One region of the Lysinibacillus sp. HST-98 genome, then DNA from elsewhere that is predicted to be linked to it. Evidence: predicted binding sites of a transcription regulator. Region 1 holds the regulator's gene; the other holds the start of a gene.
What was found. Region 1 encodes CtsR, which represses protease genes until heat stress. Its sites were predicted from a motif close to ATGGTCAATAAAGGTCAAACA; they were not measured.
Positions count from the first base shown of each region.

Region 2: JIN86_RS11105 (ATP-dependent Clp protease ATP-binding subunit) is a predicted target of CtsR. The motif match lies at 11,169-11,189, and genes of this name have one in related genera.

Region 1 is NZ_JAENHX010000008.1:136,856-153,341, reverse strand. Features, by position in the region: gene gltX (glutamate--tRNA ligase) at 1-928, opposite strand, end outside; gene ispF (2-C-methyl-D-erythritol 2,4-cyclodiphosphate synthase) at 1,019-1,495, opposite strand; gene epsC (serine O-acetyltransferase EpsC) at 1,637-2,578, opposite strand; gene ispD (2-C-methyl-D-erythritol 4-phosphate cytidylyltransferase) at 2,893-3,588, opposite strand; gene JIN86_RS17480 (PIN/TRAM domain-containing protein) at 3,600-4,685, opposite strand; gene radA (DNA repair protein RadA) at 4,968-6,344, opposite strand; gene JIN86_RS17470 (ATP-dependent Clp protease ATP-binding subunit) at 6,436-8,880, opposite strand; gene mcsB (protein-arginine kinase McsB) at 8,870-9,979, opposite strand; gene JIN86_RS17460 (UvrB/UvrC motif-containing protein) at 9,976-10,518, opposite strand; gene JIN86_RS17455 (CtsR family transcriptional regulator) at 10,532-11,002, opposite strand; gene JIN86_RS17450 (DUF4870 domain-containing protein) at 11,269-11,574, opposite strand; gene JIN86_RS17445 (class I SAM-dependent methyltransferase) at 11,700-12,383, shown strand; gene corA (magnesium/cobalt transporter CorA) at 12,417-13,379, shown strand; gene JIN86_RS17435 (hypothetical protein) at 13,423-13,632, opposite strand; partial or broken gene JIN86_RS23990 (protoglobin domain-containing protein) at 13,903-14,463, shown strand; gene JIN86_RS23985 (methyl-accepting chemotaxis protein) at 14,446-15,228, shown strand; gene JIN86_RS17425 (acyl-CoA thioesterase) at 15,265-15,744, opposite strand; gene JIN86_RS17420 (aldehyde dehydrogenase family protein) at 15,814-16,486, opposite strand, start outside.
Region 2 is NZ_JAENHX010000004.1:15,348-31,833, forward strand. Features, by position in the region: gene pepF (oligoendopeptidase F) at 1-1,047, opposite strand, end outside; gene JIN86_RS11065 (competence protein CoiA) at 1,099-2,217, opposite strand; gene mecA (adaptor protein MecA) at 2,412-3,080, opposite strand; gene spxA (transcriptional regulator SpxA) at 3,513-3,908, opposite strand; T-box leader at 4,400-4,621, shown strand; gene trpS (tryptophan--tRNA ligase) at 4,737-5,726, shown strand; gene JIN86_RS11085 (YuzI family membrane protein) at 5,729-5,950, opposite strand; gene fabF (beta-ketoacyl-ACP synthase II) at 6,057-7,298, opposite strand; gene JIN86_RS11095 (beta-ketoacyl-ACP synthase III) at 7,329-8,267, opposite strand; gene JIN86_RS11100 (YjzD family protein) at 8,733-8,927, shown strand; gene JIN86_RS11105 (ATP-dependent Clp protease ATP-binding subunit) at 8,977-11,103, opposite strand; gene JIN86_RS11110 (Crp/Fnr family transcriptional regulator) at 11,373-12,059, shown strand; gene JIN86_RS11115 (metal-sulfur cluster assembly factor) at 12,121-12,429, opposite strand; gene JIN86_RS11120 (prolyl oligopeptidase family serine peptidase) at 12,483-13,247, opposite strand; gene JIN86_RS11125 (Cof-type HAD-IIB family hydrolase) at 13,369-14,178, shown strand; gene JIN86_RS11130 (DegV family protein) at 14,317-15,174, shown strand; gene JIN86_RS11135 (alpha-amylase family glycosyl hydrolase) at 15,225-16,486, opposite strand, start outside.

The DNA.
Region 1 (16,486 bases):
GACGTTTCTCATCAAAAATTTTGATAAATTCTTCTTTTGAGAAAATCTCTTCTTCTCCCTCTGGAGACCAACCAAGTAGCGCAAAGAAGTTAAACATCGCTTCAGGAAGATAACCTAAATCTTTATATTGCGTAACAAATTGAATAATCGATTCATCACGCTTTGATAGTTTTTTACGGTTTTCGTTAATAATTAATGTCATATGACCAAAGCGTGGATATTCCCAACCAAATGCATCAAAGATCATCATTTGCTTTGGTGTATTCGATAAATGCTCCTCACCGCGGAAAACGTGAGAGATTTCCATAAAGTGATCATCTAAAACAACTGCATAGTTATATGTTGGAATACCATTAGCTTTTACAAGTACCCAATCACCAATATCTTTAGATTCAAATGTAACTTGTCCACGAACTAAATCTTCAAATTCGTATGTTACATTTTCAGGTACACGCATACGAATTGTGTATGGCTCACCTGCCGCTTCTTTAGCAGCGACTTCATCTGCTGATAAGTGGCGACATGTACCATCATAAGTAGGAGCCGCTACACCTCTTGCTTTTTGTTCTTCACGAGATGCTTCAAGCTTTTCAGAAGAACAGAAACACTTGTAGGCTACACCTTGCTCTAATAGTTTTTCAGCGTGTTCTTTATAAATATCAAGACGTTCCATTTGACGATAAGGCGCATAAGGTCCACCAATATCAATGGACTCATCATATTCAATACCTAACCATTTTAGGTTATCTAGCTGAGATGCTTCTCCGCCCTCTACATTACGTTCAATATCCGTATCTTCAATACGTACAATGAATTTACCGTTATGATGTTTTGCATATAAATAATTGAATAATGCTGTACGCGCTCCACCGATATGTAAATAACCTGTTGGAGATGGCGCGTAACGAACGCGAACTTCTTTCGTCATAATTAAAAGCCTCCTAAATTTTCGATCAAAAATTGACTTTGTTCATTTTACCACTCTGTTACAGGAAATAAAAGCGGGGTTCATCCACATTTATTTCTTGATCAATAGAATCGTTGCCATTGCCGCAATACCTTCCTCGCGACCTGTAAAACCTAATCGTTCAGTTGTAGTTGCTTTAACATTTACCTGTGAAGGCTCTGCGTGTAATAATTCAGCGATACGTTGTTGCATCTGTCCAATATAGGGTGCCATTTTAGGACGTTGTGCCATAATGGTACAATCGACATTACCTAGAGAATAACCCTTGTCCTCAACAATCTTCCAAATGTACTCTAATAATTTTGCTGAATCTGCATCTTTAAATGCAGGGTCTGTATCTGGAAAATGACGGCCAATATCCCCTTCTCCAATTGCTCCTAGAGCCGCGTCTGTGACAGTGTGTAAGAGAACATCCGCATCTGAATGTCCTACTAGTCCTTTTTCATGCGGAATGGTAATGCCCCCAATAATTAATGGACGACCTTCTTCAAATGCATGTACGTCAAAACCTTGTCCAATTCGAAACATATTCATCTTCCTTTAATTAATATTTATCATTATCATATCAAAATTTGCCCTAGGTTGTTTGAAAAGCGCTTTAATAATTATCCTCCTATAGCAGTAATGGGCAGTTTAGAAAGCTACACTCTCTAGACTGCCCCATATTCTTTAAATATGATACTCTATATTTTTCATTTGACTGTTGCTAATATTCGGAGATGGCTGTGAATTATAGACACGTGAATAAGGGGGAACGGAGTGTGTTAGCCAAATATTACTCCCTAAGACGGAATCATGTCCAATCGTCGTCTCGCCCCCTAAAATAGTAGCACCAGCATAAATGACAACATTGTCAGCAATATTCGGATGACGCTTAATGCCCTTAATTGGATTACCATTTTCATCTAACGGGAAGCTTAGTGCACCTAATGTTACACCTTGATAAATTTTTACATTCTTACCGATAGTGCAAGTTTCACCGATAACGACACCTGTTCCATGGTCAATAAAGAAAGATTCTCCTATGGTAGCCCCTGGATGAATATCGATACCTGTTAATCGGTGTGCATATTCTGACATAATACGAGGCACAATTTGTACGCCCATTTCGTATAACTCATGTGCGATGCGGTGAATATAAACAGCCACAATAGATGGATAGCTTAGTAAAATCTCCTCTGTGGAAAGAGCTGCAGGGTCACCATTATATGCCGCTTGAATATCTGTTTGTAACACTTGGCGAATGGCAGGAAATCGATTAATCAAATTCATAACAATTTTGTCTGCTTGTTCACGGCAATACTTCTCGCAATTGGCAGGATCACTGTCCTCCATATTATAAAATAATACTTTTTCGATAATATCTCGCAAATCTAATGCTGTTTCACGCAGCTTATTACTGCAAACTACGTTCACCCTTGTTTCATCAATAGGTCTTGTCATATAAATGCCAGGAAACAGCACCTCATGGAAATTATCGATTATTTTTATAACCCGATCTCGTCCATCAAAGCCTATTGAGTTGTCAACGTCGATGTACTGTTTATTTATACTAGTTAATGAACCTGTAATTTCTGGAACCTTTTGATTTAACCAATCATTTAATGACACAATAAACACCCCTCACATCTTTTCATCTATTCTATTACCTTATTAATCATATATCCACTATTTCATTTTACACGTAAAACGATCACAAATGGATAAAACCACTTTATTTGAACTATTCCAACTTTTTATTTTCTTCCTACGCCTTCGCATCTAATTCGACTAGCAAAATGTCATTATTATCATACATATATGGATGAACAGATTACGAAGCAATAAGGCATTCTGACCATACAATTTTCCCCAACCAAAACAAATAAAAAAGACTATCCATTCTCAAAAAACTACGAATGAATAGCCTCTATAAATAATATTTCTTAATGATTAAATGATTCACGCTTACGCAAAATTGCCTCACCAAATACTAAGTCTTCTTGTGTTGTCATTTTTACATTTTCATAACTACTTTCTACGATGTGTACCTGATGTCCGAGACGCTCCATTAGCATTGCCTCATCTGTCCCAAGAAAACCTACTTTTTCAGCTACGTCCTCCGCTTCCATAATTAATTCAAAACGGAATGCTTGTGGAGTTTGTACCATCCAAAGGCTTTCTCGATCAACCGTTTCCTCTATAATGCCATTCATTGATACTTTTTTCATCGTATCTTTCGCACGAACCCCTGCAATTGCTGCACCATGATTATGCGCGTTCTGTACAAGCTTTGCAATGATATCATGCGTAATAAACGGGCGTGCTGCATCGTGGACAAGCACAATATCTACCTGTTGCATCTCTTTCATGCACGAATGGACCGAATGCTGTCGCTCAGCACCCCCATCAGGTAAACCCTTCACTTTGGTAATCCTATAGTCCTCTAGCATTTTTTGAATAAATCCACGTTCTTCTGGTTTTACAGCGAGCCAAATACCTGTGCAAGCGGGATCTTGTTGAAACACTTCTAGTGTGTGTACCAGAATAGGTTTCTCTAAAAGCTTTAAAAATAATTTATTTTGCCCTGCTCCCATACGCTTACCACTTCCAGCAGCAGGTAGAACCACTTCATATTGCATTTTCCCACATCCTAATCGTCCTTCGGCTTAGCAAATATCATACGACCTGCCGATGTTTGCAGCACACTAGTAACTGTAACTGTAATTGCCTGTCCGATGTAACTACGACCACCTTCAACCACAATCATCGTACCATCATCTAAATAGGCAACTCCTTGGTTATGCTCTTTGCCATCCTTTATAACCACAACCTGCATATCTTCACCTGGTATGACTACAGGTTTCACTGCATTCGCTAAATCATTGATATTTAACACTTTTACATGATGGAGCTCACAGACTTTATTCAGGTTAAAATCATTCGTAACGATGCATGTATCATTGCCCATTTTTTTTGCAAGACGGACAAGCTTTAAATCTACCTCTTGTACATCTTCAAAATCCTCATCCGTAATTTCAACTTTTGTCTTACGCTCATCTTGTAATTTTTTTAAAATATCTAAACCACGCCGACCTCTTGTGCGCTTTAAGGTATCAGAAGAATCAGCTATATGCTGAAGCTCTGTGAGCACAAATTGAGGTACAACTAATATACCTTCAATGAAGCCTGTTTCAGAAATATCAGCAATACGACCATCGATAATTACACTTGTATCTAGCAGTTTGTAGCTTCCACGAACCTCCTGAGCTTCAGCACCTTCAGCAGCTTTTTTCTTCGTATTGGTACTACGTAATGTAAAAAGCTGTATGAGCTCATCTCTTTTTCTAAAACCTAGACGGAACCCTAAATACCCTAATACAAATGACAGGATAATTGGAAGTACTTCCGAAATAACAGGGAATGGTACACTATCAATGGCAAAGCCTAAAAAGTAAGCGACAATCAACCCAATTATTAAACCAAACGTACCAAATAATAAATCTCCGATAGGAACCTTAAACAGAACTTCTTCCATCCAGCTAATGAGCCTTACAAAGTAATCGGAAAATGCAAAAGATAGTGTAAACAGTAAAAGTGCGCCTAGAGCTACTGATACATAAGGATTATCTAGCCAAGGATTAGATGATAAATGAAGCAATTCGTATAATGGCGGTAAGAAAACAAGGCCCAATGCTCCTCCAATCAGTAAAAACGCAATTTGAACAAATTTTTTCACAAGCTGTCACCTCCTAATGGTTAGTTAAGATTATACATAGTTTACGGTAGAAAATCTTTCATGAGCTCAGTCAAAATCTCATTATTTTTGATGTTGTGAAACAAGGATAAGACAGTTAGACAAAATTTTACAAACTTCTATTTTGTTCGTACTAGATGAAATCCTTTATTCATTCATCAGCTATTATTTAGGACGTTCATTCTTTTATTTGAGTTTCCGATATTAGCATTAAAAATGAAGGAAAATGCATGTCAGAATAATATCCAACATGCACAACCTCCTTTATAACTCTCTAAAGCATGCATTTAGTGCATCTTTTATCGTTTCTACACCAACAATTTCAATTCCCTGCGGAAATTCCCAACCACCAATATTCGAAGAAGGAATGAAAGCTCTTTTAAATCCAAGCTTCGCCGCTTCAATGACTCTCTGTTCTATACGTGATACCCGACGGACCTCACCTGTCAGTCCGACCTCACCAATAAAGCAATCCGTTGCACGCACTGCCTGATCCTTAAAACTAGATACAATGCTTGTCAACACTGCTAAATCTATTGCTGGCTCATCCAGCTTGACACCACCAGCAACTTTAATATATGCATCCTGAGCTTGTAGCATGAGACCCATACGCTTTTCTAGTACAGCCATTAGCAATTGTACTCGATTTTGATCGACACCTGTGGCCATACGTTTAGGATAGTTAAAGCTCGTAGGCGTAACTAAGGATTGAATTTCAACAAGGATTGGCCTTGTCCCCTCCATTGAGGCTACAATAGTTGACCCCGCCGCACCTTGTGAACGCTCCTGTAAAAATAGCTCAGAAGGGTTTAGAACTTCCTTTAACCCACCTTGAAGCATTTCAAATATAGCAATTTCATTTGTAGATCCGAAGCGGTTTTTTTGGCTTCGTAAAATACGATGATTATGATGTCTCTCCCCTTCAAAGTACAGTACAGTATCCACCATATGCTCTAAAATACGTGGCCCTGCAATTTGTCCCTCTTTTGTGACATGCCCTACTAGAAAAATAGCAATACCTTTTGTTTTAGCGATTCGCATCAGCTCAGCTGTACATTCACGAACCTGTGAGACACTACCTGGGGCGCTTGTTACTTCTGGATGAAAAACCGTTTGTATGGAATCGACAATGACAAATTTAGGTTGTACTTCATCAATGGTTTGGTTTAAAAACTCTAGGTTTGTTTCAGAGTATATGTAAAGCTCTTGAGAAATCACTCCTAAACGCTCTGCTCGTAATTTCGTTTGACGAATAGATTCCTCTCCAGAAATATAAAGTACGCGATGCCCTTTATTCGAGAGTAATGCGGAAACCTGTAATAGTAATGTTGATTTCCCTATTCCAGGATCACCCCCAATTAATACTAGAGAACCAGGTACAATGCCACCGCCTAATACACGATTGAGTTCGCCCATTTCTGTTGCTACGCGCGATTCTTCAGTAGCTTCCACTTGGATAATGGGGATTGCCTTTTGAGTAACTGTAGCAGAATGTTGAAATGCTCCACGTGGGCCTTTTGCAACCATTTCTACTTCTTCCACCATTTTATTCCATTCGCCACACCCAGGGCATCTTCCCATCCATTTAGCAGATTCATAGCCACAGCCTGAACATACAAATTTCGTTTTTTTCTTTGCCAAATTGCTTTCACCTCGAATATTTGTTCTTATCCTTAATTGTACAAAAAAAAAGACAGCTTGGCACTTAAAGCCTTACTGTCTTTTCTTGAAATTATTTAGAGATGGAAACTCCCTCTTTTTTCTTTACAACAAACTCATCGTTTACGTAATCAATGACAACCTGATTACCCTTTTCTACATTACCCTTTAGTAATTCTTCTGATAATCGATCCTCTACTTGTTTTTGTAATGCACGACGTAGTGGACGAGCACCATATTGAGGGTCATAGCCTTCTTCAGCAATTTTTTCAAGTGCTGCATCAGTCAGCTCTAACGAAATATCTTGCTCTTTCAAGCGTTTTGTTAAAGCATTGCCCATCATCGCAATGATTTCTTTTAAGTGCTCTTTTTCTAAGGCGTGGAAGACAATCATTTCATCGATACGGTTTAAGAATTCTGGACGGAATGCTTTTTTCAATTCTTCTAACATCGTACCCTTCATGTCTTTATGCTTAGACTCTGCACCACCTACATTGAAACCAAGGTTCTTTTGGTATTTTAATGCATCTGCACCAACGTTTGACGTCATAATGACCACTGTATTGCGGAAGTCTACTACACGTCCCTTAGAGTCAGTTAAACGACCATCTTCAAGCACTTGCAATAGAATATTGAATACATCAGGGTGTGCCTTTTCAATTTCATCTAATAAAACGACTGAATATGGCTTACGGCGAACTTTCTCTGTCAGTTGGCCACCATCATCGAAGCCTACATAGCCTGGAGGTGAACCTACTAGACGAGAAGTCGAATGTTTCTCCATATACTCGGACATATCAACACGAATCATCGCATCCTCATCACCAAACATTACTTCAGCAAGTGCTCTTGCAAGCTCTGTTTTACCAACGCCTGTAGGTCCTAAGAAGATAAATGAGCCAATTGGTCGTTTTGGATCTTTTAAGCCTGCTCTTGCACGACGTATTGCACGAGAAATCGCTTCTACTGCTTCTCCTTGCCCTACTACACGTTTGTGTAACTCTTCTTCAAGCTGTAATAACTTCGAAGATTCTTCAGAAGCAATTTTAGCTACTGGAATTCCTGTCCACATTGATACAACTGCTGCTACATCATCCACAGTCACTTTAGATTCGGCTTTACCTTGCTCTTCTTTCCAATTTTTTCGAGTAGCTTCAATTTCATCCTTCAGCTTTTGCTCTGTATCTCTTAGCGCTGCTGCCTTTTCAAATTCTTGACCTGATACGGCTGCATTTTTTTCAGAACGAACATTTTCAAGCTTATCCTCAAGCGCCTTTAAGTTTGGTGGGACTGCGAATGAGCGTAAGCGTACTTTAGAACCTGCTTCATCGATTAAGTCAATCGCTTTATCTGGTAAGAATCGGTCAGAAATATATCTATCACTCATTTTTGCCGCTGCTTCAATCGCTTCATCTGTAATTTTCACACGGTGATGCGCTTCATAACGATCGCGTAAGCCTTGAATAATTAGAATAGCCTCTTCCACTGTCGGCTCATCCACTTGGATTGGTTGGAAACGACGCTCTAAGGCTGCATCCTTTTCAATGTACTTGCGGTACTCATCAAGTGTTGTGGCACCAATACATTGAAGTTCACCACGTGCTAAAGATGGTTTTAAGATATTTGATGCATCAATCGCACCTTCAGCACCACCCGCACCAATTAATGTATGCAATTCGTCAATAAATAAAATGATGTTGCCTGCTTGGCGAATTTCATCCATCACTTTTTTCAAACGATCTTCAAATTCTCCACGATATTTTGTACCTGCAACAACTGTCCCCATATCTAAGGTCATTACACGTTTGTCACGAAGGATTTCTGGAACTTCATTATTAATAATTTGCTGTGCCAATCCTTCAGCAATCGCTGTTTTACCAACACCTGGCTCACCAATTAATACAGGGTTATTTTTCGTACGACGCGATAAAACCTCAATAACTCGTGTAATTTCCTTGCTTCGGCCAATGACAGGGTCTAATGTACCTTCACGTGCAATTTGTGTTAGATCACGTGCTAGGCTATCTAATGTAGGTGTATTGGCAGCTTGAGCTGCTTGTTGGCCAGATTGTGCATTATCATTATTACCTAATAGCAATAATACTTGCTGGCGAGCTTTATTTAAGCCGACTCCCGCATTGTTTAAAACGCGAGCTGCCACCCCCTCACCCTCACGTATAAGCGCCAATAATAAATGCTCTGTACCGATATAGGAGTGACCTAGTTTACGTGACTCATCAACAGATAATTCAATTACTTTTTTAGCTCTTGGCGTATAATGAACGATTGGACCGACATCTTCTTTGCCCTTACCAACTAATTCTTCAATGCCAGCTTCAATCATTTGAGGACTAATATCAATGGCTTCTAACGCTTTCGCAGCAATACCACCGCCTTCACGTATAAGCCCTAATAGAATATGCTCTGTACCGATAGATTCGTGCTTCCAACGAATAGCCTCTTCCTGAGCAAGCTGTAATACTTTTTGCGCGCGTTGTGTAAAACGATTAAACATCATATAAATCCTCTCCTTTTTCCCCATTTATAGGCTTATTCGCATGTTCTTGGGATAATGCGTCACGAAGCATCTCCGCTCGTACACGATCCCGTTCAGCAGGTGGTAATGCCTCACCTGCATAGTGCTGTAAAAAACCTGGTTGCATACTAACAACACATTCATTTAAGGTCGTTGCTTGTATACCATCAATCAATTGTAAATCTACTCCTAAACGAACATTAGATAGGCAAGTAGCAGCTTCCTCACTTGTTAAAATTCTTGCATGTGTAAGTGTGCCTAAAGCTCGATATACGCGATCTTCTAGCGCAAGCTCTGCCTTTTCCATTAATTTACCTCTTGCATGCCGCTCTTTTTGAATAATCTTTTCAGCGACACTTTGTATATCTGCTAATATATCTTCCTCTGTCTTCCCAAGTGTAATTTGGTTAGAGACTTGATAAACATTTCCTAAATTTTCGCTTCCTTCACCATATATACCTCTTACAGTCATTCCTAAGCGTGTCATGGCATTTATAATTTGATTCATTTGCCCAGTTAATGTAAGAGCGGGTAAATGCATCATGACGGATGCTCGTAGCCCTGTACCAATATTCGTTGGACAGCTTGTTAAATAACCAAAAGTATCTCGAAAAGCATATGGTAATACTTTCTCTAGGATACGATCAATCTTATTTGCTTGTTCATAGGCACTTTGAAGTTGAAAACTTGCTGTCATACATTGAATGCGTAAATGATCCTCTTCATTCACCATAATGCTAATGGATTCATCTTCAGAGAGTAGTATAGAGCCCACTTGCTCTTTTTTAGCCAGTTGCGGGCTAATCAAATGCTTTTCTACAAGAATTTGACGCTGTAAAGGGGTTAAATCCTTTATAGCAAAATAAGCATAATCATTTTGAAGCGTTGGGCTATCGCTGATTGCATGTGTAACGGCCTGTTCCACTTGCAGTGCCTCATTTTCTGAAAATGCTAATGGAAAACGATAGCCATCTAAATTTCGTGCAAGGCGGATCCGTGTACTAATGACGATATCTGAGTAATCATCTTTGATATGCATCCATGTTGGTGTCGCACGCTCTAAAAATGATTCAATCATCATGTCACATCACCACCTTCAAATTGTAGATGCTTCTCTAGCTCTTTGACTTCATCACGTAGCTTCGCCGCTTCTTCAAACTGTTCTTCATCTACGGCGGATTTCATACGCTTGCGGATATCCTCTATTTGCTTTTTAATAACATACACATTACTGCGAGCACCAGGCATTTTACCAATGTGTTGTGGACCTGCCTGAATACGATTAAAAAGCTTTGGCAAATGATCTCCAAATGTGTCATAACAGCTTGGGCACCCGAATTTTCCTTCTTTTAAAAATTGCTTATACGAAAATCCACATTGTGGGCATGTTTGCTGCTGTGGTTGTACCTGTTGTTTTTCCCCCACCTTTTGCCATGTAGGAGAGCCAAACCAGTTAGACAATAACTGTTGAATAGATACTGGCTCTTGTTTAAACTCTGCATGAAATGGATGGAATTGTGAGGCGCAGACGTCACAATAATGATGCTCTACTTTTTGCCCACTTTGAACTTGTGTTACTGTAACTGTCGCATTACGTTGTTTACAATGTTCGCATATCATTTCCATCACCTCACTATTTTTGTTGTTCATATTTTATTGTTGTCAGCATTGCTCGCAATATTTTTGATCGAATGACATCTCTTAATGGGAGATGCAAGTCGATCGTGGAGCGATCAATTGCTGCTAACATTAATTTCGCTTCTCGCTTGGAAATTACCTGCTCATCAATGAGTCGATAAACCAAATCTTCTGCCATCGTTTGTGATGCCCCACCTTCAATTTGCCTGAGAACATCGTCGATCAAATCAATCTGTGAATTCGCGCGGACACGTAAAATTCGAATGTATCCACCACCACCACGTTTGCTCTCAACAAGGTAACCCCGCTCGGCAGTAAATCTTGTATTAATAACATAATTTATTTGTGATGGTACACATTGAAATTTATCAGCAATTTCACTACGTTTAATTTCAATATGCCCTTCCCCACCTAATTCAAGTACTTGCTTTAAGTAACCCTCTATGATGTCTGATATATTACGCATTTTAGGAATACACCTCGCTTGCTTCACTGACTTTGACTATCTTTGACTTTCTTTGAGTATATTATACAAAACGCTTGAAAAAAATTGCAATGATTTCGCCCATAGAAAAGTGCAAAGTCTTGAAAATGGCTTTTTAATAACCGAAAAAGGCACTTTTCGATCATTTGTTTACGGTTTAATAATTTCCTCATACACCTAATGTACCCTTATTCGTCATAGAAAAAACGCAAGCATATGCAATTAGCATATACTTGCGTCTATGAAAATTATACCCAGCGACCAACAATTGGATAACGCCAAGGTTCATCAGACAATGCTTTTACGATACCGATAATCGGTACCACAAATAGCATAATGCCGAAAATGATTAAAAATGGTAAGCCAATAAGGACAAAGCTTAAAACAACAGAGATAGCAATTAAAACACCCATGACAATTTGGAATAGCAGTGCTTGAATAGAAATTGCCTTTATTTCCTCATCCGAACTAATTAAAAAGAAAATAATGGGCACTAACCATGGCGCAAAAAATGCACTTGCGTGTATGATTACTTTAGACCATTTAGACTCCATATATATCAACCCTTTCTTTGAACTTTATTCTATGTTTTGTGTACTACTATTTACGGAACTATACCCGCAATAGTTTCACATTAAGAAGGATTTTTTAAAATTTTTTTGAAAGGCTGTGAGGAGCGTTGGAATTTAACAACACATTAGCAAATGAATATGAAAAGGGTATTCGCCGTACATTGCCGAGTTATGATACCATGCTACGTTTAATACAAACTTTTTATTATTCTAGGCTATCAGAAAATGCTAACATGTTAGTCGTGGGAGCAGGGAGTGGCAATGAAATTATACAGCTTGCAGAAGGAAGACCTCACTGGTCATTCACTGGCATTGATCCATCAGAATCCATGCTTACTATAGCTAAAGAGCGTTTGCTCACTCTACCAAATAATATGTCATTCCATCAGGCTACAATACTAGATGCTTCGCTGTCCTCTACTCAGTATGATGCAGCAAGTTGTGTACTCGTCTTGCATTTTATTCACGATTATAAAGAAAAGCTAGAAACAATAAAAGCAATAGCAAGACATTTGAAACCTGGAGCACCATTTGTCCTTGTTTCAAAATATGGTCAGCTAGGATCTTTAGAAACAGAACTACAATTTGATTTATGGCGTTCTTATTGGCTACAGCATACAAGACTTTCTTTATCCGATGTAGCAGAGATGGAAAAATCCATTCGTTCCCTTTCTTTTATGAGTGAAGAGGAAATTTTAACACTTTTACAAAGTGCGGGCTTTACTAAACCTTCTAGATTTTTTGCCACTACTTTGTTCGGTGGTTGGGTATGCTTTAAAGAGGATCGCTAACTATTTTGTAGTAAATAATTTGAGGTGAAAACCGTGATAAGCACCATTGGCATTACAAAGCAGCAACAATTGTTAAAGGATTTTCCATTAGAAGAGATACATCAGCAAGAATTTGAATGGTATTGGGTTGATTTTAATTGTCCTACAGCCGAGGAAGAATTATTGTTGGATACATTTTTCCACTTTCACCCTCTTGCTATTGAAGATTGCTTAATGAGGTTGCAGCGTCCTAAGCTCGATTTCTATGATGATTTTCATTTCTTTGTCATTCATCGAGTAAATGAAGAGACGTTAGCTGCGGAGGAGGTTAATATTTTTGCCTCCAATAAATTCATCATAACCTTCCATAAAAATCCTGTCCCTGAGATAGAGAAGGTGCAAAAAATGCTGGAAAACCAACCGAAGAATTGGGAGCGAGGTACTGTATACCTAACGTATCAAACCATTGATAAAATTGTTGATAGTTATTTCCCACTCGTTTACAAAATTGAAGATCATCTAAATGCTTTAGAAGGTGAACTTACATACCAAAGTAATGTAAATGCCATGAAAATTGTCTTCGAGTTCCGTAGTGACTTGCTTGACTTAAGACGTACTATTTTACCAATGCGTGATCTTTTATATCGCATTCTTAATTCTTACCGTTTCTCACTAAAAAAATCGGAGAGAGCTTATTTTGGAGATATCTACGACCATCTACTTAAGCTAACAGAAATGGTTGAATCTAATCGAGAGCTTACAGCAGATATGCGAGATAGTTATATGGCTATGAGTTCTAGCCGAATGAACGGGATTATGATGACTTTAACAATTGTATCAACTATCTTTATACCACTTACTTTCATTGCTGGTGTGTATGGGATGAATTTCGATAACATGCCTGAGCTACATGGGCAATACAGCTATTTTATTGTACTCGGGATTATGATAATTATCGTTATCTTTATGTTGGCCGTCTTTAAACATAAAGGCTGGTTTAAACTGTTTAAACCATAAAAAGACTGCTCGTTTTAATAAAAACGAGCAGTTTTTTAATCTATTAATATGGTCCTCTGTCATCAATCTTATTATCACCTTGCTGTGGAAATAAAAAGTACGCTAATACCCCTGATCCCAAAGCTGCACATATTGTAATTAATAATTGCTCAATATCTGGTACCTCAGCATGATAGTTTCGTAGCATATAAACAGAGCCAATGGAAACAATCACCATAACAGGAATAACAAATTTAAAACGTTTTTTCTCCATACCACCCCTCCTTCCATTTTTATTTTCGTACGATTTTTATATTGCTAAACAGTTCGTATTTTACAGGTTTCCTATTTTAAATTCAAATTTACATTGCTTCACCATTTGGACTAACAATAAAGTAAAAAAAATAAAGAATTAACCAATTTTTTAACCAAATATTCAGCAAATAATAGTAAAATAGATTTAATACCATTTATTTATTAAATTTACAAACCTAACAAATTTCAAAAGTGCTTATTTACTTACAATTTATTATGGATATTAAGAATGGAGCAAATAATAATGAGTTGGTTTTCAAAAAATAGTAGTGCTAGCTACGCAATTACATTAACACCTGAAAATTTTAAGAGCAATGTACAATTAGATGTATTGAACCACCCCAACCTTCAAAAACAATTACAACTTTTAAATTTAACACTTGAGGATTTAGCTATCATTAAGCAACTACAGCCTTTGGCTAAAGACCTAGTTCCTGAAATGGTGGAGAAATTTTATGTAGCCATTAGTTTGAGCCAAGATTTACTTGATATTATTAATAGAACATCACATATTGATCGTTTGAAAATCACGTTACATAAACATTTAAGTGACATTTTTGAAAGTCATATTAATGATGCCTATATTGCTGAACGAAAAGCCATTGCTGAGGCTCACGTTCGAATTGGCTTGCAATCAAAGTGGTATATTGCCTCATTCCAGTCACTCACTACTACTTTTGCAAACTTTGTGAACGAGGTAGATATTTCCAAAACAGATGCTATTCGTGCTATAAACGCTTTTTGTAAAATCATTAATTTTGAGCAACAGCTCGTGATTGAGGCATATGAAAAAGAGGAAGAACGTATTCGATCAACAGCAGATGCAACAAAAAATTCCCTTGTAACGACGATCCAAAGTACTGCAGAGGAGCTTAATGCCATTAGTGAAGAAACAGCCGCATCACTATTAGTGATTTCCTCACAAACAGATGATATTGCTGTAGCAACCAAGCAAGGATTGAGTTTTGTAGCAGATACACAAGAAAAATCAAGACGAGGCCAACAGCAATTGAAAGAACAAAATGATTTAATCCAAGTTATTTTGCAAAGTGTCAATGGTCTTGAAGTAACGATGAACCAACTACGTACCTCTTCTCAAAAAATTTCTGAAATCGTTGGGCTAGTTACAGGCATTGCTGATCAAACCAATTTATTAGCATTAAATGCTTCGATTGAAGCTGCACGAGCTGGAGAACATGGGAAAGGTTTTGCAGTGGTGGCTGAGGAAGTTCGTAAACTTGCTGAGGAAACAAAAAATGCTGTCCAAAATGTTTCTCATCTTATTAAGGACACAGAAAGTAATATTACGACTATGGCTAATTCAGTTATTAATGTTGATCAAAAAATTCAACATAGTGTCAATACACAAGAAAGCTTATCCAAGTCATTTAATGATATTGCTGATGCAGTTTCTGGCATTCAGCAGCAATACGTAAATACATCTAGAGATATTTCAGCCATTTCTAATTTAATCACTGAATTATCGCAGGGCGCTACGCTAGTCTCTTCTTCTTCCGACTCGCTCATTAATGTTGTCAATGAACTAAATATGTAAAATAAAAAGGGAACTCATTTGGAGTTCCCTTTTTCCTTAATGCGGCAATGCACGTTTTTGTTTACGATGCTCTCGTCTTGCTGGCCCAGTTTCAAATAAGCGCTTCTCTTCATCTGTTTCAGGAAAGATTGAGGGAACTGGTACGGGTTTCCCTTCCTCATTTACTGCAACCATCGTGACAAATGATTCTGTCGTTAATTTTTCCTCGCCAGTCTCAATATTGCGAGAAACAACGCGAACATAAACCTCCATTGAAGAACGTCCTGTAGACGAAACAATACTCTCGATTTCAAGAATATCTCCTACATGTGCAGCGGATAAAAAATCAACCGAGTCAATAGAAGCTGTCACTACAAGGCCTTTCGCATGTTTCATTGCTGTAATAGCAGCGATTTCATCAATATAAGCTAACACTCTTCCACCGAAAATAGAATTGTGATTATTTGTGTCTGGGGGTAATACGAGACGCGATTGAACCGTACGTGATTGACTCATGGGTACAGCGTTGTTTGGCATAATTCTTGCAACTTCCCTTCTCATGTTGTTCTTTCGTCATCGTATCGCAGAAAAAGAGCTGATGCAAATTTAGAACGATTTTTTCATCGAAATAAATTTCATGTCAGTCATTTCCTCTATAGCCCACTTAATTCCTTCACGTCCGTAACCACTCATCTTTACTCCACCATATGGCATGTTATCTACTCGGAATGTCGGAATATCATTAATAATGACAGCACCAGCCTGTAATTCATCTGCTGCATATAAAGCATCTGACAATATATTCGTGTAAATACCTGCATTTAGCCCAAAGTCCGACTCATTTACAAGTCGAATTGCGTCGTCTAATGTTTCATATGAAACAATTGAGACGATTGGTGCGAATGTTTCCTGACAAACAATTTTCATATCAGCTGATACATTCGTCATAACTGTTGGTGTTAAAGTACGTTCAGTAAATACGCCTCCAGTTGCAATCGTAGCCCCCTGCTCTTGTGCCTCCTCAATCCATTCCCTGATGCGTTCCACCTCATTTGGGTTTATCATGGCACTAACATCTGTAGTCTTCTCTAATGGATCTCCTACTATAAGCCTTTCTGTTTCTGCAACAAATGCTTTAGTAAATTCATCAATAATGGAAGAATGCACATATATACGTTGTAACGAAATGCATACTTGTCCAGCAAAATTAAAAGCACCGCTTACACAACGACCAATAATTTTATTTATTGGCGTAGATGGTTCGACAATTACTGCTGCA
Region 2 (16,486 bases), on a different contig from region 1:
ATCCAGTCCGTTTTGAACGATGCTTTGATATTCTTCCCCTAACGGAGCTAAAGCTTTTACTAAAATATCTTTCGCTTCATCATAAGAGACTTTCATTTCCACCTCTTTAACTAGTGGCGCAAATAAATCCCACATATGCAATTCGTCTACACCCAATAATTTCTTTCGCAACGAAATATAACGTTGCATAGCTGGTAAGTGCTTATGAATTGTTTCCACCAGCTGATCATAAACATTCTCAGGAATGAAGTTATTAGACATGGCAGCGTGGCGTGCAGATTCATAATGACGAATTCGAGCACTTACATTATGCTTCTTCACATTACCAGTTAGTGTAGCCGAAAACGTATTTTTAAACTTGCCATATGTTTCGTACATAGCTTTAAATGCGCCTTCACGTACAGAGCGATCCTTGCTCTCTAAAAACTTGATATAATTACCATGCGTAAGTTGTACTTCTTCTCCCTCTTCATTTTTCACATGAGGGAATACCATATCGGCATTGTTTAACATGCTGAATGTATTCGAAGCCGTACCTGTCACCTCAGACATTTGCGCTAGCAATGCCTCCTGTTCGGCTGGTAATACATGTGGACGTGCCATTGTAATTTCTTTTAAAGATTGTTTATATAGTTGTAGGTCTTGATTTTCTGTTAAGTAGCGTTCAATCGTTTCTTCACTTAATGTCAGAATTTCTGGCGTTAAATAGGAAAGGCCAGCTGAGATACTCGTTGCCAATGTTTGAATACGGCTGTTCATATCTTGATAAAAGCTATTTGTCGTATCTTGATCATAGCGCATATGAGCATATGTGTAGAGCTTCATTGCACGTTCATATATATGATCATGATACTGCAAAGCTGCTAATAATGCCTCTGCCCCATTATTTAAAGTACCTGCATAGCTAGGTGCTTGTTTAGCATGCTCTGCAACCTCCTTCAATTCCTCTTCCCAAGCTTCATCTGTTGCAAAGATGTCTTCTAAGCGCCATGTTAATTCTTCTGGTACTTCTTTTCTAACCAAAACCTGATTACTGTTACTAGCCATATATGCCAGCCCCCTTTATATGTGCTTTTTTCCTTTTACTCTCATATTTTCTCAGTATATTGTGGCAATTGCAAATAAATGTACATAGACTTGCTCACAATTATCTAGTAAACCATCCTCATGTTGCATACGCTTAAGAAGATACCCATAATTTTGAATAGCTCTTAGTGCTTGTTCGGTTACTTCTAGCTGATACTTGCATAAAAAGTTTTCCATCTGCCCTTTTGTTAATTCAAATGGAAGACGTCCTAATTGTTTACTAAAATAAAACAGCAGTATTTGCCATTCGCTCGTAAACAAAGGGATAGCTGCGCCTTCTTTCACTGGAATTCCAATGTATGGTGGCAGAGCAGTAAGAGACAGATTTAATTCATAGCAATTACGTAAAAATGGATCTTGTGCCCCCTTCTTGCTATGTATAAGACGACTATACGCAAATTGCCTACAAGCCTGTTTATAGAGCTGCCAATAGCGTTGAAATTCTTCTTGGGTAATACGTTGAGGTCTATAAAACGGGAAATATTGTTGATTGATCGAAATTTTCTGTACTTTACCTATGAAAGTATGCCCGTGAACATGAAGAAGATTCGTCCAATAAACAAACTGGGCTGTCACCGCGTTGTACGTCAGTAAATATGGTAAATCCGTTGTCGTTATAAACGCTTTTTGCAGCAATGGAGAGATTCTAATTTTTCTGATGCCATTGACGGCTTCTTTACTTTGGGGAGTTTGAAAAAGCCAAATTGCTTGTATATCGTTTCTTTCATAGCCCATTGTTCGTTGGTGCCATTTTTCATGAGAGATTGTACTACATTGAAATTCAACTGCAAACTGCTCCTTATCGCGTGTAACAAGCAAATCTGGGCGCTGAGAAAGCTCCTTTAAATATGGTTCTAGTTCCACCTGATGTCCATGCTTTTGGAGCCACTCATATAATTGCACTTTACCTTGTAAATGTAATTTAGATTCACCTTCTGCGAATAGCTGTGAACATTGATTTTTTGTGAAGTGAGCAAAGTGGGGAATATTATAGTTACCTATTTTCAATTGAACTTGTTCTAAACATTGAGGACAATAAAATTTCATGTGCTGCCTATATCGCTGTAAAGCTTTCCTCGTATATTGATAAGGGAGAAATAGTTGCTGTTGATTGTTATAGGCAATCAGCATAGTATCAGCTCCTTTTTAGTCAACTATAATAGAATGGATTTTCACAAACAAAAATAAAGCAGTTTTTTCTTGAAATTTTAAAAATGCGCTCTTATTTAGAACTCTGCGATGTTGAAAACATAAAAAAGGACTGTAGCGAAACTCGATTCATTTACGAGTTTCACTACAGTCTAAAATAATTAGTGTTTCATTGCCTATGCAAAGTATTTTCGAACTGTTTCAAAGCAATTGAATTCCATAATTTTTTCACCGTACTCCTCTAGACGATGAATTGTAAAATTGGATGGTGTTAAAAATTCCTTGATAACTGCATTTCTATCATGACGATTTAAATCCTCATCTGCGTTTCCGAAATCAACAACTAGATAGTACCAATTTTCATATTTGAATAATGAGGAATCCACTAATTCGTCTGTCATTCGTTTTGCGACAGGGATTAACTCATCAATATCTTTAAATTTATAAACATAAATGTCTGTATCCATAAATAATTCTGACTCATCCATGTCACCAAATTGAGTTAGTTGGCTAAGAAGATCCTCTCCAACTTCATCGAATGGTGCAAACATATCTTTGTGTTCATCAAAATTCGAATGACCATCTAATGTTTCACCGTCTTTTAAAATATGTGCACGTGTGACAATGATTTCTAAGCCTACTTCAGATGCATTGATATGAATCCAAATCGGACCCTCTACATCAAAATAATCCTCCGTGTTTACTTCATCAATCATATCCCAAAAAAGTTGTTCACCCTTTGCTCGATTGTACCAAATTTCTTCACGACTATAGCCGCGATCCTCTATATCATTGTACGTAATAAAGAGCTTGAGTGTATTTTCATTTACACGTTCGATGTCCACTAGACCTCATCTCCCTTCACTGTCATATGTCGAAAAACAGTTTGTTTCATTAGTATGCTTTTATTCTTTGTTTTTAACCTTCATACTGCATTTGTTTTTCAACCTTTGACCACACTACAGTAAAACCATCGAGTAACCGCAAACATGAATTTTTGTGTTCACAGTTATCTCTAACTCTATTGTATGCTGTTCTGTCATAAAATGAAAAGGATATACACCGTTTCACAGAAGATATTTGAATTATTGAAATTGTAGTAAACTATTTAACTTAAATCAAGTTTAACATACTTTTACGGAAATATATGACTTTTCCCTATTAATTATTATACTTCATATAGAAGGTTTTACAGAAGTAAAACATAAAAAAAGATGTCACAACATGTATTCCACATCTGTAACATCTATTACATATATTATTCAGAATAGAAAGGTTTAATTCACCATTCGTTGCGCTTCTTGTAACTGATATGCTCGAACTTTTCGAGGTAAAAAACGACGAATTTCATCTTCATTGTAGCCAACCTGCAGACGTTTTTCATCTAAAATGATTGGTCTACGTAGTAAGCCCGGATATTCCTGAATTAACTCATATAAACGTTGTAATGGTAAGCTTTCAACGTCCACATTTAATTTTTGGAATATTTTAGAACGAGTGGAAATAATTTCATCAGTTCCGTCTTCTGTCATACGTAAAATTTTTTTTATTTCACTTATGCTAAGCGGTTCAGAAAATATATTACGTTCTGTATATGGAATTTCGTGCTCCTCTAACCACGCTTTCGCTTTACGACAAGAGGTACAACTTGGTGATGTAAATAGGGTTACGATCATTCTGACACATCCTTTCATTTCAAAATCATTATCTATAAACCAGAACCAATGTGTTAAATTAGAATTAATGTAATGTAAAATACACAGTACCATTATACAGTACTCCGCTGTATTTGAATATAGTTCCAATAAAAAAAATCTGAACCTATCCATAAATATTCTGTCTATTTATACAGCTTTCAAATATGGTGTATTTTCTTCAAACTTATGTGCTACTACTACCATTCCCATTTTTAAAGCATTTTAAACATCTAAACAGATAGCTCAGTTGTTCTCATTTAAGAAAAATAATCGAGAAAATTGTCAATCCCACGTGTACATCTAAACAATTTTTTAATAAAAAATTATAAATTTATAACAAAATTACATAACAAAAAAAGCATATAATTTTTTCTAGAAAAAAAACACCGTCAAAAGTCTGACTTTACACAAAGGAATCTTTATAATATAATTCTTTGCAATCAAATCAATTTGAACAATTTAAATTGAGAAAAACGCTGACGAAGAGTAGTACATATGCTAATTCACGTATAGAGAGTCTGTGGTTGCTGTAAACAGATCGTGGATGCATTTGGAATGGACTTCCGAGTTAGCTTTGTGAACGCTACTTGAAGCTATTAGCAAAGCTCGTCCCTTCACGTTACGAAGCTGAGTGGCCTTTTTAGGCAAGCTGGGTGGTACCGCGGATTCAAACATCATTCGTCCCTTCATTAGAAAAAATCTAATGAGGACGCATGATGTTTTTTTGTCTTCATCGCCAAATGGAAAGGTGAAAACAACGCTGTGACACAAGTTACAGAAATTGATTTCGAGGAGGAATTTTTAATGACAACTATTTTTTCTGGCGTACAGCCTACAGGTATCGTAACATTAGGGAACTATTTAGGAGCATTCAAGCAGTTCCCGGCACTACAAGATGAAGGAAACGCTATTTATTGTATCGTTGATCAACATGCCATCACTGTTGCACAAGATCCGAAAGAATTACGAGAAAGTATTCGAAAGCTTGCTGCTACCTATATTGCTACTGGCATTGACCCTAAAAAATCGACCTTATTTATTCAATCAGAGGTGCCAGCGCATGCTCAGGCAGGATGGATGTTACAATGTGTTGCGTCTATCGGTGAGCTAGAACGTATGACACAATTTAAAGATAAATCACATGGTAAGGAAAGCGTATCTGCTGCTCTTTTAACATATCCACCGCTAATGGCCGCGGACATTCTACTTTATAACACAAATATAGTCCCTGTCGGTGATGATCAGAAGCAGCATATTGAGCTAACTCGTGATCTTGCAGAACGCTTTAACAAACGCTTTGGCGATGTTTTAACAATTCCAGAAATTCAATTACCTAAAGCAGGCGCACGCATTAAATCCTTACAAGAGCCAACAAAGAAAATGAGTAAATCAGATCCAAATACGAAAGCGACAATCCGCTTATTAGATACTGCGAAAGACATTGAGAAAAAAATTAAATCAGCTGTAACTGACTCTGACGGCATCGTTGCATTTGATGTGGAAAATAAACCAGGTGTTTCAAATTTATTGACAATCGAATCAGCTATTTCAGGGGTAGCCGTTGAAGATTTAGTCAAAAAATATGAGGGAATTGGTTATGGTGGATTCAAGCAGGGTGTAGCAACAGCAGTAATTGAACACTTAATACCGATTCAAGAAAAATTCTATCATCTTGTAGAATCATCAGAGTTAGATGTCATTCTAGATGAAGGTGCTGAAAAGGCGAATGCGATTGCTAGTGCTACATTAAAACGTATGGAAGATGCTATGGGTCTTGGGCGCGCACGTCGCTAAACTTACGGCTTGTCTGAGGATCGATCAAAGCCCAAATCAAGCACAACTGCGCAGATGATGATACAGGCTCCTACCGCCATATAAAATTCTGTTGTTTGAAAAATAAATTTGAAAACAACCTTCCATGAATAACCTAGTGTGCGGTAATTTAAATACAATATGAGATTCCCTAAAGAGAGGATCATTAAGCCATAACTTACTAAAAATAAAAAGAGACGAAACATAGTAATGGCATCCTTTCTATTTCTTCTTACTTATCATTTATTCACAAAACTATAAAAAAAGACGTCAGCCATTTAAATTTGGCTGACGTTTTTTTATGTTTATCTATTATGCTTCATATTTTTTGAATAGGAGACTTGCATTATGACCACCAAAACCAAGAGAATTACTCATTGCATATTGAATATTTGCTTCTCTTGCTTCGTTTGGAACATAATCTAAATCACATTCAGGATCAGGATCTTTTAAATTGATTGTAGGTGGTAAAATCCCTTCTTTAAGGGCTAATGCTGTGAAAATAGCTTCCACACCACCTGCTGCTCCTAATAAGTGACCCGTCATAGATTTTGTTGAGCTCATTGCAAGGTTATAGGCATGATCACCAAAAGCAGTTTTCACAGCTTGTGTTTCGAATAAATCGTTATATGGCGTACTTGTACCATGGGCATTAATATAATCAACTTGTGATGGCTCTACGCCACCATCTATTAACGCTTGCGTCATCGCACGTGCTGCACCTTCACCCTCTGGAGCTGGAGCTGTAATGTGATGCGCATCCCCTGTTGCACCATAACCTAAGACTTCAGCATAGATTTTGGCACCACGAGCTTTTGCATGTTCATATTCTTCTAAAATGACAATACCCGCTCCTTCTCCGATAATAAAGCCATCACGGTTTTTATCGAATGGGCGACATGCTGCTTGTGGATCTTGATTTAATGATAGTGCTGTATTGGCACAAAAACCTGCAACCGCCATTGTTACGATTGGTGATTCAGCACCACCAGAAATCATAACATCCGCATCCCCACGCTCAATTACTTTAAAGGCATCACCAATAGAGTTTGTGCCTGAAGCACATGCCGTTACAGAACAAGAATTAATCCCCTTTGCACCAAAGTGAATAGAGACTTGGCCCGATGCCATATCAGGAATCATCATTGGGATAAAGAAAGGACTAACACGTCTTGCGCCACGCTCTTGGAATGTTAAAAATTGTTGTTCATATGTTTCCATTCCACCGATACCAGAACCAATCCATACACCTGCACGTGGAGCTAGCTCTTCATCAATTGTTAGCTGTGCATCTTCCATTGCCATAATAGAAGCCGCTAATGCGTATTGTGTGAAGCGATCCATTTTACGTGCTTCTTTACGATCAATGTATTTTTCAATATCAAAGTCCTTTACTTCTGCGGCGATTTTTGCGGCAAAAAGATCTTTATTTAAACGTGTCAGCTCACCAATGCCAGATTTACCAGCTTTAATGTTTGCCCATGTTTCTTCGATGCTATTTCCTAGTGGTGTAACTGCGCCAATTCCTGTAATTACTACTCGTCTTTTACTCATTGTCTTACTCCCCTCAAGCATTTTTCCTACTTATTTTCCCCATCTCATGGCTACGGCACCCCATGTTAAGCCGCCACCAAAACCTACAAGGACTAATAAATCATCCTCTTTAATCTTACCTGCTTCGAGCTCATCTACCAAGGAAATACCAATAGATGCTGCTGAAGTATTTCCATATTTATGAATCGTTTTTGACATTTTTTCTGGTGGTAGCTCTAACCGCTCACGTGCAGATTCCATAATACGTATATTTGCCTGATGTGGCACTAGGAAATCAACATCTTCTTTTGTTAAACCAGCTTTCTCTAATACATTAACAGCCGATTCACCCATTTGTCGAACAGCAAATTTAAACACTTCACGACCATTCATCGCAATTGTATCTTGCTTCGTTAAATAAAGATTCTTTCCACCTGTACCATCTGCACCAAGTTCAAAGGATAGAATACCTCTACCTTCAGAGACTTGCCCAATGATAGCTGCACTGGCACCATCGCCAAATAATACAGCTGTATTGCGATCTTCCCAATCAACGACTTTCGACAGCTTTTCAACACCTACTACTAAGACATATTTATAAGCATTTGCCTCAACAAAGTGCTTTGCTGTCACTAAACTATATATAAATCCTGCACATGCTGCTGCTTGATCCATTGCTGCAGCATTTACTGCTCCGATTTGTTCCTGAATCATACAAGCTACACTTGGAAAAGTTTGATCCTGTGTGACAGTTGCTACAAGAATTAAACCAATTTCCTCAGGCGTAATACCCGCATTTGCAATAGCTTCTTTTGCAGCAGCTACTGCCAAATCTGAAGTTTCCTGATCATCTGCCGCAAAATGACGTTCTTCAATGCCTGTTCGAGTACGAATCCATTCATCAGAAGTATCCATGATTTTTTCCAAATCAAAATTTGTAACGACCTTCTCAGGAACATATTTGCCTATTCCTATAATACCAGCGTTCATATAGCAACCCCTCAGCTTTCTTACTATCAATTATTAGTAACTGGTCATAATTATAACGCATATAAAAGGAATGACGCAAGATGATTTAAAATTTATGCGGCTGAGGGTAGTGTTCTTTGAATATAGAAGTGAAGAATTTTATGGATTGAGGTTATTCTGTTTAGAGCTTTATCTATCGTACATTGTTGAGTTTGTTCATTATTTTTCAAAGCACCTTGCATCATGTATGAGCGGTGTTCTTCCCTTTTGGAGCACTTTTCATTCGCTTAGGAGCGCATTCCCCTATTTCACAGCTGTTCCTAAATACTTTACATTACCAAACATAAAATACTAAATCTCATATTTGTTGTGACAAAATCGCCATGTTTCACATAAATGGTTCATTTTTTTTTGATTTATGTTATGATATGATAATGAATATGAGTAAAACCTTATGATGAAAAAAGTTCGGTTGAGGTGAAATTAATGCAATATATCGTAACGTTCATATGGTCATTCCTACTAGTTTCTATGTTAAACTACGTAGTCAGCTCCGTACTTGGTGTACCATTTGATTTCAAAACTGGGGCAATCGTTTCTGTTGTATTCTCCATCCTTATCTTTATTATTGGAGCAATCATTCCAAACGACCCTACACCAGAAGCTGCAGACCATCATTAATTCAGCTAGAAAAAACCTGTTCAGCTTCATGCCGAACAGGTTTTTTCTGTTATTTTTCCACAACACATTGACCCTCATGCATTTTCACATGCAACGTCTCCCCTGGTAAAACTTCTCCGCGTAAGAGTTCTCTAGCAACGGCTGTTTCGATATGTCGCTGTACAAAGCGTTTTAGTGGTCTTGCTCCAAATTGGGCATCTGCACCTTGCTCTACTACCCAATCAATAACTTCTTGCTCGACAGATAAAGTAATTTCTTGCTCTGCGACACGTTTAATTAATTGCTCCACATACTTCCAGGCAATCGCAGTAAAATGTTTAGTAGATAATGCATGGAAGAAGATGATGTCATCCATTCTGTTTAATAGCTCAGGTTTAAAATGTTGTCGTAGGGCTGACATGACTAAGTCCTCCACAGCGGCATCATTTTCCTTTGCCTCCATTAAATAACTAGAGCCGATATTCGAAGTTAAAATGACTACTGTGTTTGTAAAATTCACTATTCGTCCCTGACTATCTGTAATGCGCCCATCATCTAAAATTTGCAATAGAATGTTCGCCACATCAGGATGAGCTTTTTCAATCTCATCTAGTAGCACCACCGAATAAGGATTTCGGCGAACTGCTTCCGTTAGTTGTCCACCTTCCTCATAGCCCACATAGCCTGGAGGAGCCCCAACAAGTCGAGACACACTATGTTTCTCCATGTATTCACTCATATCAATCCGAATAAAGTGATCTTCTGAATCAAATAACTGTGCAGCAAGTGCCTTGGCAAGTTCTGTTTTACCTACACCAGTTGGACCTAAAAATAAAAAGCTACCAATAGGTCGGTGTGGATCTTTGATACCTGCACGTGCACGCCATACCGCTTCTGTCACTAATTGAACTGCTGTATCTTGTCCAACTACACGTTCATGTAATGTATCCTTTAAACGTAATAGTTTTTCACGCTCACCCTCTACTAATTTTGTTACAGGGATTCCTGTCCAACGTGAAACAATTGCTGCGATTTCATCTGCTGTTACCTCTTCACGTAAGATACGAGATTCTGCACCGTTCTCTAATTCCTTTTCAAGGACCTGAATGTCTTTTTCAAGTGTCGGAATTTTACCATGACGTAATTCAGCAGCTTTATTTAAATCATATTTACTTTCTGCCTCATCTAGATCACGACGATATTTATCCAATGTTTCACGTTTTTTCTGAATATCGTGTAGCTTTTCTTTTTCGGCCTCCCATTGTTGACGCATGCCCTCAGAGGATTCTTTTAACTTTGTTAATTCTTCACGTAATTGCTCCAAACGTTTTTTACTTGCCTCGTCCTTTTCCTTACGCAATGCCTGTTCCTCAATTTCAAGCTGCATAATACGACGTGTGACTGCGTCTAGTTCCTGTGGCATTGAATCAATTTCTGTACGAATCATTGCACAAGCCTCATCAATTAAATCAATGGCCTTATCAGGTAAAAATCGTTCTGTAATATAGCGGTTGGATAGTTCTGCTGCCGCAACAATTGCTCTGTCATGAATACGTACGGCGTGATGTAATTCAAAGCGTTCTTTTAAACCACGTAAAATGGATACTGTATCCTCTATAGATGGCTCACGCACTAGTACTTGCTGGAATCGACGTTCTAAGGCAGGATCCTTTTCAATGTACATACGATATTCGTCTAATGTAGTAGCACCAATACAGTGTAATTCACCACGTGCTAGCATAGGTTTTAGCATATTTCCTGCATCCATAGCGCCATCTGTTTTCCCTGCACCTACGATCGTATGAATTTCATCAATAAATAGAATGATTTGTCCTTCTGATTCTTTTACTTCTTTTAGCACACCTTTTAAGCGTTCTTCAAATTGTCCACGATAACTTGCACCAGCGATTAACGCACTCATATCTAATTCATATAATACGCATTCTTTCAAGCCTTCTGGTACATCACCTTTTACAATACGCTGTGCTAAACCTTCCACAATCGCCGTTTTACCAACTCCTGGTTCACCGATTAATACAGGATTATTTTTCGTTTTACGTGTTAAAATACGAATTACATTTCGAATTTCTTCATCACGCCCAATCACAGGGTCCATCTTGCCATTTTTTACTTCTTCAATTAAATTGCGGCCAAATTGTTCTAATGGTTTTTTATTGTCTGTTTGTTGAAATTGCATAGCTAGCACTCCTTTATTTTCATATTTCTCATTATTTATATACCCACTCTTGTTTATATGAAAAAAGTTTGACCTTTTTTGACTAACTTTATTTTACATCACTCGACAATGCTTAGCAAAGAAATCGCCCTAAAAATTTTTCACTTATTATGGAAGTTTACGTTATAATAATGATATGTTTCTGTGTTTTAGTATCGAAATCCACTATCCTTTTGTAATAATCGCCATTTATTACAAAAAGAAAGCGATGTGTTGGAGATATGGTTTTAATGGATAATATGTTTGAAAAAATTAAAGATCTTTTTCAAAACCACGGTGTTTTTATCAAAGTGAATAAAGGAAATAAAATTTTTCTAGAGGGTGAACGGGCAAAAGAAATTTATTACATCCAATCAGGTGTTATTTCGATTAGCCAAGAATCCGAGACGGGAAAGGAATTAACCATTCGCATTTGTGGCCCTGACAACATAATAGGAGAAGGTTCGTTATTTTGTAATCTTGTCTATAATTCGATGACTGCCAAAGTTTTAGAACCCTCTACGTTGTATGTTTTGAGTCGTAAATCTTTGGAACATTTACTAGAAGAGCAGCCGACTGTTATGGTGGAATACATGAAGTGGCTACAAACAGAAAACTTAAAGCATCAGAGTCGTTTGCGCGATTTAGTGTTAAACGGTAAAAAAGGTGCTCTATTTTCAACGCTCATTCGACTGTCCAATACGTATGGTAAACCTGTAGAAAATGACGCGATTTTTATTGATTTTCAGCTAACAAATACAGAAATTGCAAATTTGTGTGCGACAAGTCGGGAAATGATTAATCGTATGCTGAATGATTTAAAAAAACATGAGATTATCACTTTTGATAAAGGATTTATTACCATTCATGATTTACAATTTTTAAAAAATGAAATTGCCTGTGAAAATTGTCCATTACAAATATGCCGTATTGATTAGTTTCGTTACAAGCAAAAACCCTGCTTATTTTTCAATAAGCAGGGTTTTAAATAATTTTAACTTAACGTACGCCCAATGCCATTTTTGCATAGCGTGACATTTTATCTTTCGACCAAGGTGGATTCCATACAATATTAACATTTGTACTTTTCACTTCAGGAAGTTCCCCTAACGCCGTATTCACTTGATCCACAATGACTGGACCAAGTGGACAACCCATAGATGTTAGTGTCATCGTAACAGTTGCAACACCTTCATCATCTAATTCCACATCATATACTAAACCTAAGTTGACGATATCAATGCCAAGCTCAGGGTCAATTACGTTTTCTAAAGCACCTAACATGCTATCTTTCATATCCTGATCCATTCGTATTTCTCCTTCCATCATAGTGTTAACCTTATCATAGCAGATGCATCCTGTTATGCCAAATGCTGTGCAAGCCATGCTGTAGCTGCTAGCATACCGTCTCGTGGTACAGCATGTCCAGCCCTTTTGTTCACCATGAACTTTAAATATTCAGGGTTTGCTTCATAGTATTCCCGTAATGATTCATAAAATTTATATGTTTCGTGAAAAGGAACTGTTTTATCTAATTCTCCATGCCAAAAGAATACAGGGCGACCCGCGAATTTTTCTGGTGTGAAACTGACATCATATTTAGCAAGGGCTTCATTAATTTTTTCAACGTCTTCCTCTGACATCGGCCAGTTAACTCCGCTTCTAGCAAATTGTTGCAATTGGTATTCACCCAATTTTATAAAACCAGGTGCACCCATGCATATTGCAGCTGTTTGTATCCAATCATAAAGTTTCATACAGCCTGATGTCACGATGCCACCCATTGAAGTGCCTCCTATGCCAATTTTATGACTAGCTAATAAATTTTTATTCTTTAATTCATCATATAATTGTTGTACTTCATGAATAGAATTTAAAACAATGTCCCAAAAATTTAAATTCATTTGCATTTCCGTTAGGCCTTCGCTACGCTCACCATGAAATTTTGCATCTGGCAATAGGACACGCACCCCTTTATGCACCAATTGGTATGCATAGTGTAAGTTATGTTCTTTTGCACTCATAAAGCCATGCAAAAAAATGACTACCGGGGTTTCTTCATTCATCTTGTCTGTATGTATATGTAATAAAGGAATATTTCCCCACACTTCTTTTTCTACAAACATTATTGTCACTCCCAACTATTCTCTCATCTTTATGTTAGCAAACTTTTTTCACTGTGACAAAATTTTGACGAATGTAAGACAAAGAGATACTATTCAAACTATAGGAAAGGGGCAACGAGCTATGAAACCGCATTTAATCGTATTAGACTTAGATGGAACTTTATTAACAGATCAACAACAAATTTCTGCAAAAACAAAAAAAACATTATTGCAGGCTAAGGAACAAGGGCATCAAGTGATGATTGCGACGGGACGTCCATACCGTGCAAGCGATCTTTATTATCATGAACTTGGGCTCACTACACCCATTGTTAATTTTAATGGCGCATATGTGCATCATCCTAAAAATGTCTCTTGGCAACATATGCACACACCAATTGATTTAAGTGTCGTACATGATGTTGTTGATTCTATTAACAGTTATGAATACGAAAATATTATCGCTGAGGTAAAAGATGATATTTATGTCCACACAGAAGACGATCGTATTTTAAATATTTTTAATATGGGTAATCCAAGAATTACACTTGGCGATTTATACACACATCTCTTGGAAAATCCCACAAGTTTGCTGATTCAGGCAAATGAAGCCAATTCGGTTATTATACGTGATCATTTACAGGCAGTGCATGCTGAAGTCATCGAGCATCGTCGCTGGGGCGCACCTCTTCATATTATTGAAATTGTGCGTCGAGGCTTAAATAAAGCTGTTGGCATAGCGCATGTGGCAAAAGATTTAGGTATCCCACGTGAGCGCATCATCGCGTTTGGCGATGAAGACAATGATTTAGAAATGATTGAATATGCTGGACTTGGTGTAGCGATGGGGAACGGTATCTCAAGTCTTAAAAACATAGCTAATGAAGTAACTGCAACGAATAATGATGATGGAATTGCAAAAATACTCATTGAACGCTTGAAATTATCATAGTTAAGTAGTAAGTTCAAGTTAACATTCCATTTTTACCAGTTTAACTTTATTCAGTGGTACCCCTTCCATTTATAGTGAGTATCTACTGAAGAAAGTTAAAAAGCTTTAAAAGTAAGTTGAAATTAGGGGGATAAGAGAATGAAGATTTTTACGGATAGTGGATGTGATCTACCAAAATCTTACTATGAAGAAAATGATGTCGTGCTACTCCCTTTACGAGTGCAATTGAACAACAAAGAATATGAAGATGTGATTTCAATTGATTCCAAAGAGATCTATGATGCAATACGCCAAGGTGCTCAGCCAAAAACATCACAAGTGTCACCTGAGCTCTTTTTGAAGCATTTTGAGGAGTTAGCCAAAAATGATGAAGAAGGTATTTATATCGCTTTTTCATCAGAATTATCAGGCACATATAGTACTGCTCAAATGATTCGCAATCAGGTACTTGAGCAGTATCCTTCCTTAAAACTAGTCATTATCGACTCTAAATGCGCATCACTAGGACATGGCCTTGTTGTGGAAGAAGCTGTTCGACTGCGAAATATAGGAGTATCCCTAGAAGATATGGCCTCTAAAATAAATACCCTTGCACCTCAGGTCGAGCATTTATTTACAGTAGAAGACTTAGATTACCTTGCAAAAGGTGGTCGTGTATCAAAAGCTAGTGCATTTTTAGGCAGCCTTCTTAGTATTAAGCCTATTTTAAATGTAGAAGATGGCAAACTTGTACCGATTGAAAAGTCGCGCGGTCGAAAAAAAGCACTTAATCGGATGTTAGATTTAATGCAGGAGCGTGGTGGCAGCTTTACAAATAAAATCGTAGGTATTAGCCATAGTGACGACGCTGCCTTTGCGAATGAAGCAAAAGCCTCTATCCAGGAGCGTTTTTCACCTCAAGCTGTGCAAATTACCATGATAGGCTCCGCGATCGGCTCACATGTCGGACCTGGGACTATTGCGATTTTCTTCACAAATAAAAGCTTTGAAGGCTAATAAAAAGCATGCTAGGATGGCTCCTGGCATGCTTTTTTGTCTTGTGATTATTATTGGACGTCTTGCTCCTGACGGCGAACTTTTCCTCGTTTAATGATGATGACAACAAAGCCAATAAAGATCACCCATACTAAGCCAAGAGCTACCATATAAGGAGTGTTTAAGCCTTCATCATTGCGAACTTGATAAATTTCAACCATTTCTCGGTCTAAAATAACAGGATAAACTTCTTTTTCATTTATGCGAACTTTTTCCTCATGTAAAATACCGTTCAGCATTTTCCCTTCACCAAGTTGTTCAGGTGTTAAGTCGACGCGTTGTGTTTTACCAGTATTATTAACCATGATTACCCACTTTTCTTCGTCAGAAGAACGTGTAAAGACAAGAAGCCCATTTTTATTTGTAATGACTTCAAAATCACCATTACGTAAAGTAGCTGATTGATTACGTAAAGATTGAACATTTTTAATATAATCAATCAGTTCTTCGTCTGTTTTAAAGTTATAAAGCTGGTGTGTATCTGGTTTTGCTTCCCCATTCATAGCAATTTCTGTCCCGTATTGTACGACAGGAATTCCTGGTAGCATAAATAAAGCACCCATCGCCATTTTTAAGCGGGTAGGTGGGAACATATTTTCATTAGCAGAGTCAAATGTAAAACGATGGGTTTCAAGTGAATCCACCATAATTTGTGTCGGTTTTTCTCCTGTGAAGGGTTCCATTAATTTTGAAGAATCCATATCCACGTTTTTAAATATATTTCGATAGATATCTGCTGTTACAGGTGAGAAAGTTGCATCAAAGTCAGCATCACTTTCTTCATTTGCTATCACATAAAGTGACGTTTTTGTCTCTTTTAATGCAGCTATTACCGCATTGATAAACGCTGTATCAGCCCCTGCGATATTTGTTAAACGAATACCACCGATGTCATATGTAGAAACAAATTCAGTTACTGCTTGAATAAGTGCTTCTTGCACATCCTTATTCGATAAATCCCACTGTACTTGTCCATTATTGGTAGATGCAATCCAATCCGCTTTCGATGCATCCTTTGCCCACTCATGATTTGGACTCACATTTGTAAGTGGAAAATCCACCATAATGGACATATTTTTAGCTTTATAGGCCTCTACAACACTTTGAAATTCTTCCGTTGTTCCAAAATGACGTTCAATTGTAGTATAGCTTGTTGGCATTGATCCATCATATTTCTCTGTAGAAAAAATAGGCCCAATGGAAACAATTGTATAGCCCATCTCACCGATAAATTTCAGTTTATCCTGTAAACCTGTAAAATCGCCCCCCGCAA